2 regions of the Niameybacter sp. genome follow, and region 2 is predicted to be linked to the other one. Evidence: predicted binding sites of a transcription regulator. Region 2 holds the regulator's gene; the other holds the start of a gene.
What was found. Region 2 encodes Rex, which represses fermentation and respiration genes when NADH is low (regulators of the CRP and FNR family bind a similar motif). Its sites were predicted from a motif close to ATTGTTAANTANTTAACAAT; they were not measured.

Region 1: asrA (anaerobic sulfite reductase subunit AsrA) is a predicted target of Rex. The motif match lies at 2,041-2,060, and genes of this name have one in related genera.

The regions. Positions count from the first base shown of each region.
Region 1 is NZ_JAVVQU010000031.1:32,947-37,386, forward strand. Features, by position in the region: gene asrC (sulfite reductase subunit C) at 1-146, opposite strand, end outside; gene asrB (anaerobic sulfite reductase subunit AsrB) at 158-949, opposite strand; gene asrA (anaerobic sulfite reductase subunit AsrA) at 942-1,976, opposite strand; gene RRY75_RS09650 (LysR family transcriptional regulator) at 2,173-3,066, opposite strand; gene mutY (A/G-specific adenine glycosylase) at 3,428-4,440, opposite strand, start outside.
Region 2 is NZ_JAVVQU010000017.1:37,339-41,778, reverse strand. Features, by position in the region: gene RRY75_RS06520 (NAD(P)H-hydrate dehydratase) at 1-1,480, opposite strand, end outside; gene RRY75_RS06515 (holo-ACP synthase) at 1,458-1,862, opposite strand; gene RRY75_RS06510 (redox-sensing transcriptional repressor Rex) at 2,196-2,831, opposite strand; gene RRY75_RS06505 (ABC-F family ATP-binding cassette domain-containing protein) at 2,970-4,440, shown strand, end outside.

The sequences.
Region 1 (4,440 bases), on a different contig from region 2:
GTTTGTGCTATATGTTGTACAGCTTGTAAATGTTTCGCATCGATAATAGAACCTGGAACACGTAATTGTAACATGAATTCTCCAGCTATTTTAGATTGACGGAAACAGTTTATTCTGGTTGCTTTTACATCAATATCATGATTCATTGTGTGGCCTCCTAGTCAATTAATTTTTTCGCTACTGTGTAGTTGAATACTGGTCCTTCAAGACATACATATGTCTCATCGATACGACAGTGTCCACATTTACCGATAGCACATGACATTTTTCTTTCGAATGAAACCCAGATTTTTTCGTCTGGAATACCTTGTTTTACACATTCAAGGCCTGCAAAGTGCATCATGATTGGTGGTCCAACGATTACGACTTCGTAGTTGTCACCGAAATCTTTGAATGGAATTTCTTCGATGAATTTAGTTACAAGACCTGTTCTAAATCCTTCTTTTTCATCTCTATCTAATGTGTAGATTGTGTTGAATTTTTCTTCCCAAACTTTAAGCGTATCTTTGAAAAGGATACCCTCTTCATCTTTAAAACCTGCAATGATGTTTACGCTTTCTACAAAGCCTTCTTCATTTGCAAATTTGTTGATCATACTTTTAACTGGAGCAACACCTGTACCACCAGCGATGATTACGATATTTTTACCTTTAAATTGGTCTACTGGCCAACCTTTACCGTATGCACCACGAAGGAATAATTGGTCTCCTGCTTCAAGTTCGAAGATTTCGTTAGTTACTTTACCAACGTTACGGATTGTGAAATCCATCCAACCTTCACCAAAATCACTTACTGAGATTGGTGCTTCCCCTACTTTAGGGATTGAAAGTTGTAAGAATTGACCATGTTCAATTGGAAGGTCAGTTTTCATTTTGAATGTATATTCAGTGTTAGTTTCTTTTGTTACACTAATAATTTCATAAGCTTTTGGCATTAATTCATTATGCATTACATTCACCTCCGCAAATTTCTTTTACAGCTTTGTTTACTTTTTCGATTGTCGCTGAGAATGAAATGAACTCTGGACATCTTTCAGTACATCTACCACAACCTACACACATATGACCTTCGCCAAATTTTTCGTTGTAATCATGGATTTTATGTAATGTTTTGTATCTGTAACGCGCAGCAGTTGTTTTTCTGAAGTCATGTCCACCAGCCATTGAGTCAAATCCTTTAACTTGACAAGATGCAGCAGTTCTTCTTCTTTCACCTACTGAACCATTTTCATTGTAAGCAATATCTGTTGTTGTGAAACATGTACATGTGCTACATGCGATTGTACAGCTACCACAACTGATACAGCGTTTGTTGAATTCATTCCACATTTCATGTTCTTTAAGTTTGTTAAGAACTTCTTTGTTTGGAATAGTTGGCATTGTTACTTTTGTTTGGTTTTCTTCGATGAATTTAACTGTGTAATCAGCTTCTTCATTCCCTGCAAAGTAAGTAGCAAAAGCTTCATTTTTAACATTGAAGAGAACTTCTCCATCTTCAAAACGAGCAGCTACAGCATAGTTATCTGTTTTGTTTGTTCCCATTGAACAACAGAAACATGTATCTTCACTTGAAGAACACTCCATCATTACGTAGTTTACTTTTTCTCTCATACGTTTGTAGAATGTATCCTCAAATCCATTTTCTAAGAAAATTTTATCTTGGTTCATTTGTGCATTGATATCACAAGGTCTAGCAAAGATTAAAACTTTTTTATCATGAATTTTAGCTTCACGATATTCATCTTCTGTAAAGTAGAATAAAGTTTGTGTGATTGGTGAAACCACATCTTTTGCTGGATAATCTGATTTTTCATCAAATACGATTTCTTCTACATTTTTGATTTCAGCATAACGGATAATATCTTGGTCTGAGTAACGTCCTGCTTTTGGAAATCTTTTTGGTGCATAAATTTTGTACTCTTTTCTTAATTCATCAAAGAGACTGTTAACCGTTTCAAAGCTTAATTTATAGCCCATCTTCTTGTCCTCCATTCGCATATTCCCTCCGTTATATTTTTAACGGAGCGCTGTATCTCTATTATATGATAATTTCTTAACAATGCCTATAGCTTAACAGAACTTTACAATTTAACATTATAATGCTAACTATTATATTTTATAATGGTTTACCCTATTGACCCCTGATATTTTTATAACATATAAAAATAGAGTGCTACCTGTCTACAGGTAACACTCTATTTTTTAATATATTTAAGAAAGCCTCTATATCTTCATCTAGCTCTTTATCTTTTGGCAAGATATAAGAATAGTTACGCCTAGGTTGTATATCTAATGGAAGTATAGTGAGCTCTTTATCAAATGCTGCATGACTTACTACACATTCTGATATAATGGTAATGCCCAATCCATTTTTCACCGCTTCTTTCACAGCATAGTTACTATTAAAGATAATCATATTTTTAGGTGTAATGTGGTGCATCTTCAAAAAGAGTTGTAAATATTCTTCTGTGCCAGAACCTTCTTCCCTACTAATCCAAATCTGATTGTTTAAATCTTCTAATGCAATCGTATTATTGGCAAGCTCTGATTGGTTACTTACTGCTACAACCATTTTATCTTCATAGAAGTAGTCTCTTTGAAAATCATAATAAGGGTCTATACCTTCAATTAATCCGATCTGTATTTCCCCTTCATTCATCATCTCACATATGTGGGCTGTATTTTCTATAAGGATCTCCAACTGCACATGGGGATACTGTTCAGAAAACACACCAATAAGTGGTGGCAAATAATAATCGCCTATAGTCTTACTTGCCCCTACTATAATTTTTTTCTTTGTATGGTGACTTATTTGCAACAAGTCATTTTTCAAACAATCTATTTCTGCTATTAAATCCTGTCCTCTATCATATAACATCTGCCCCTGTTTTGTAATCAACACTTCTTTACTTTTACTTGATCTAGTAATGAGGGTAGTATCAAAATAGTGCTCAAGCCTTTTAATATGCAAACTTACTGTAGGCTGAGATAAATTTACCTTTTTCGCCGCCTTTGTAAAATTGCGGTATTTAACTACTTGTATAAAAGTCTTAAGTTCCTCTAACATAGCCTGCCCTCCTCTATAAGTCATTCATTATCCTCTAATTATAGCATATTATTTACCTTATTTCTACATTAATCCTTTCCTATTAAATGCACTTACCTCCAACATCAAGGCATAAAAAAAGAGCGACATCAGAACCTCATTCTGAATCCACTCTTTTTGAGTACTTATATAAGTTTGTTTGTAGAACCAAGAGATAGAGTACAGTCTACGCTTGTCTAGTAAAGCCTCTAGAGGCTTTACTAGACAAGCGTATAATTCTTACTTCATCTCTTAATCCTAAGTGAAATGGAAATATCATATAATTGATATGTTTTTATTATACTATAGTTTTAGAAAATTTCTACCCATAATTTAATATTTATTATAACTTTCTCAAAATCTTTGTAAATGCCGTCGCTACAGGATAGGTCTTTATGAGGCTTTTTGGCACAAACTCTCCAGTGTTTTGCAATATATTACATATTATTTTTTCTACTTGTTCATTGTAGGTTATAACAACTGGACTCATCATCCATATACGATGTGTAAATACATGTTTGACCTGCTCTAAAACTTCATATTGAAGGCCCATCTTCTCTATTTCTACCCACTGTTCTAAAGTGACAAGAGGTGTCCCCCATAAAGAGGCTAATAGCCCTTCATCCTTTCTTTTTTCTAAGTAAATGTTATCGCCTTCTCGAATTACCAATGCCTTATAAAATTCTGGTTCTGCCTTTACTTTTCCTGTCTTAACAGGATATTCCATCTGTACACCCTCCTCATATGCTAAGCATAAGCTTTGCATCGGGCAACTCTCGCATTTGGGGTTTTTAGGTGTGCAAATCAGTGCACCTAACTCCATCAAAGCTTGGTTAAAGTTTCTAGCATCTGCTGGCATTAAGGACATGACTTTTGCTTCAAAAATCTTACGGGTTTTAGCAATAGCTATGTCCTCTTCTATAAGGAATTGTCTTGAAAGAACACGCATCACATTGCCATCTACAGCTGGATAAGGCAAGTTAAAAGCTATACTTAATACTGCCCCCAGTGTATAGGGGCCTATTCCTGGTATATCCTTTACCAACTTAGCCTCCATTGGAAATACACCCTCATACTGATTAGCTACTACTTTAGCCCCTTTATGCAAGTTGTCTGCCCTTCTATAATACCCAAGGCCCTGCCAATAAGTATACACTTCTTCTTTATCTGCTGTGGCTAAGTCCTTCACCGTTGGAAAACGCTCCATAAAACGTTCATAATACGGTCTTACCGTGTCCACTTGTGTCTGTTGTAACATGATTTCTGATACCCAAATGCTATAGGCATCTCTTCTTTCGCGCCAAGGCATTTGTCTCTTATTTTTGTCAAACCATTCTAGTAAATATGTCTGGTAGC
Region 2 (4,440 bases):
GTACACTGTACTCGCCCTTATAGGCTACAAGCCTCTTAGTTGTATCGCCATGTAAGTAACATCCTAGTAGCGTGGCAGATTCTGGTTGTTTGCTACAAGCTAACAACCCTGTAACAAAACCTGTGAGTACATCTCCAGCCCCACCTTTTGCAATCGCTTGATGCCCCTTAGTATTAATATAAATAGTATCTTGTCTTGGCACTGCTACAATCATACGTTCTAACTTGAGGACTACAATTACATTATATGTCTCGCTAAAAGTCCTGGCATATTCTACGGGGCTATTCAAAATTTCTGGAATACCTACACCACATAATGCACTCATTTCTCCTACGTGTGGGGTAAGAATAACTGGAGCCGTACGCTGCTTTAGCTTTTCAAGATGTGGCTTGAGAGCATGTAGACCATCTGCATCAATTACAAGTGGTTTATCACTTTGTACTACAACCTCCATGATCTTTTGCAAATCCTCTCCTCGACCAAGTCCTGGGCCTATACTAACTACAGAGTAGTTTTTAATACAAGCGTGTATCACCTCTGCAGCCTCTTTTGCTAAGTGTCCCTGCCATTCTGGAAGAGGCAGCGTCATAGCTTCTGTCACCTTTTGTTCTACTATATCTGTCAAACTTGTAGGTACTGCTATAGTTACCACTCCTGCCCCTACACGCATAGCTCCGAGGCTTGCCATACAAATTGCTCCACTCATCCCTTTTTGTCCGCCTATCATTAACACTTTTCCATAACTTCCTTTGTTACTCCTTACTGGGCGATCAGGCAATAACTTCTGCACGAGTGTCTTATCAATAGCACAGTATTTTCCTCTCATTTCCTCTACAAGCTGACCTGGAATACCAATTTCTACAATTCTCAACTCCCCTATATAAGTCATGCCAGGATATAAAAACTGCCCTACCTTTCCCATTTGAAAAGTGATGGTGCAATCTGCCCTAATTGCTTCACCTAATACATCTCCTGTATCACATGCAATCCCTGAAGGCATATCAATGCTCAGTTTAAAGGCATTTACCTTGTTAACTTGTTGAAGAAGCATCGCTAAGTCCCCTTCTACATTCCTTGTAAGTCCAGTTCCAAAAATACCATCTACTATTACCTCTGCCCATTCCATGTGTTCCTCTTGCTGTTTCCTATCTATCAATACGTTCACACAAGGTATCCCCAACTTTTCACAAATAGCATAATAGCACTTTCCATCCTTTGAAAGCTTGTCTAAAGTTGTTGCAAGGCCAATTCTCACCTGCATACCACCTAAGCATACAAGTTGTCTTGCTAGAGCTAAGCCATCTCCTCCATTATTTCCAGGTCCGCATAGAATAAGGATGCGTTTGCCTTTATGATGAGCCACAACGTATTCAAAAAGCCTACTCGCTGCTTGTTCCATAAGTAGCAGGCTTGGAATATGATACTTGATTAGTGCCTCTTGATCTAGCTGATTCATTTCACTTTTTGTTGCAAGTTTCATCTACATTCCCCTTTTCTGCAATCACAAAAGCCGTAGCATAATCTTTTGTATGTGAAATACTAAGATGTATGTGCGTAATCCCGAGCTCTCTCGCTAGTATCAAGGCTCCTCCATGAAGTTGAATCTCTGGTTTTCCCTTTGTATCCTTTGTCACTTCAATGTCCTTTACTTCAAAATTTACAAACCCCGTACCTAATGCCTTACTCACTGCTTCTTTAGCCGCAAATACACCTGCTATAGATTCAAACTGTAGCTTATCCCCAGTTACTAAACGTGTTTTCTCATTTATTGTCAAAAGTTTCTCCAAAAAGGCTGGCGTACGTAAAGCTACTTTTTTAATACGTTCTACTTCTACTATATCATTCCCTATTCCTACTATCACTTTTTAGAATCCCCCAACTTCTTATCCAATTTATCAATATGCTTATAGCCTACTATATTATGTAAGTACTAGTAAAGGTTAAATTGCCTTGCTCTTTTAAATAGCCTATAAGCTCTTTCTCCTTTTGTTGGATCAAATCATTAGCTATCAACACCTTAACCGTATACTAGTTTTTATCTATAACCCCTTTGACCATTTTTTCTCTTTCTTTATCTTGCTGTACTTTATATATCGTCACGTAAAAGTTACCTAAATAGTTTTATTTAGCAAAAATACTTCCAAGCAAGACTATGTTATCGTCTTACTTGGAAGTATTTAAATAAAATCTCATAATTATTCTTCGCCTTCATTAATCTTATACGCAAGCGTCATTAATGAATGTGAAAGATGTACGTTCTCAACTTGTACACCATCTGGTACAAATAAATCTACAGGTGAGAAGTTCCAAAGTCCTCTTACACCCCAATTAGCCAAATTCTCAGCTGTTTCTTTGACTTTTGTCTTAGGCATTGTCAAAATGGCAATATCTACTTTATGTTCTTTTACGAACGCTTCCATCTGGTCAATATCCATAACTTCTAGGCCACGAATACTCATACCTACAAGTCTTGGATTGACATCAAATAATCCGATTAAATTAAAACCACGTTTTGCAAAAGTTGTATAGTTTGCAAGGGCCTGACCTAAATTACCTACCCCTACAATAATCATACTATGTGTTTTTTCAAGTCCTAGTATTTTTCCTATTTCTTTGTGTAAATATTCTACATTATATCCATATCCTTGCTGTCCAAAACCGCCGAAGTTGTTAAGATCCTGTCTAATTTGAGAAGCTGTAACTTTCATTCTCTCACTTAATTCTCTAGAAGATATTTTAGTTACACCATTGTCTAGTAATTCTGCTAAATTTCTATAATATCTTGGTAATCTACGAATTACTGCCATAGAAATTTTTCTCTCTTCAGTCACATCTTTACCTCCTTCTCTTTCTATTAGTCTAGTATAGCATTTTAGTTTTTTTTTTGTCAATCTGCACCTTCTATTCTTGACTTTTATTTTTACTGATTTTCTGTTAATATGAAACTACATTAACGAGGAGGTTCACTTATGATTGCTAACTGCCATAGTATACGTAAATCTTTTAACGAAGAAGTTGTGTTAAAAGATATTTCATTTCATATAGAAGATACGGAAAAAGTTGCCCTTGTTGGAAATAACGGGGCTGGTAAAACAACTTTATTTAGAATTTTAACAGGAGAACTGTCTTGCGACGGCGGCGACCTTTTCTTTGCCAAAGGTGCAACACTTGGCTATTTAGAACAAAACATGCAATTTAACTCTACTCATAGTGTTTACGAAGAGCTTTTGCATGTTTTTGATGAAGTCATTGCTTTAGAAGAAAAGCTACATCAAATGGAAGAAGAAATTGCAAGAACACATTCCATGGAGCTTACCCACACTTATGATGCACTACGTATGACTTTTGAAAACAAAAAAGGCTATGAATATAAAAGTTTAGTAAAAGGTGTGCTTAAAGGGCTTGGTCTAAAAGAAGAAATCTACAATCAGCCTATCACTACGCTATCAGGTGGACAAAAAACACGTGTAGCACTTGCTAAGCTTCTTTTAGAAGAACCTGATTTACTTCTTCTAGATGAGCCCACTAACCATTTAGATATTGCTGCTACAGAGTGGCTTGAAAACTACTTAAGAAGCTACAAAGGGGCAGTACTTATTATCTCTCATGATCGCTACTTCTTAGATCGTGTTGTTACTAAAGTCATTCACTTAGAGTTTGGACGCGCTATGGTCTATAATGGGAACTACAGTCACTTTATTATTGAAAGTGAAAAAGTTTATGAAGCAGCTATGCATCAGTATGAGAAGCAACAACAAGAAATAGCTAAACAACGTGCTGTCATTGCAAAGCTACGTCAGTTTAATCGAGAAAAATCTATTAAACGTGCTAGAAGCCGTGAAAAACTTTTAGATAAAATAGAAATTATAGACTTACCTATGATTGATGACAAACCCATGAACTTAGTGTTAAGTCCACGTATTACAAGTGGAAATGATGTCCTTACAGTCAAATCACTTGCTAAATCTTTTGAAGATGGCACACTTTTTAGTGGAATTGACTTTGACATCAAACGCGGAGAAAAAGTTGCTATTGTAGGCCCAAATGGTATCGGTAAAACAACTCTCTTCCGTATGATTATGGGGACTTCGGATATCTCTAATGGTACTATCGCTCTAGGTGCTAACGTACATATTGGTTACTATGACCAAGAGCATGCTACTCTAGACTTAAGTGCTACTATTATGGAAGAAATTCAACATACCTATCCTGATCTTACAAATACAGAAATTCGTAATATGTTAGCTAGCTTCCTTTTCACAGGTGAAGATGTATTTAAGCCTATTCGTGCTTTAAGTGGTGGTGAAAAGGGCCGTGTAGCTCTCGCTAAAATCATGCTTTCTAAAGCCAATTTTCTCATCCTAGATGAGCCGACTAACCACCTTGATATGATGTCCAAAGAGGTTCTTGAAAATGCACTTAACCAGTATGAAGGTACCA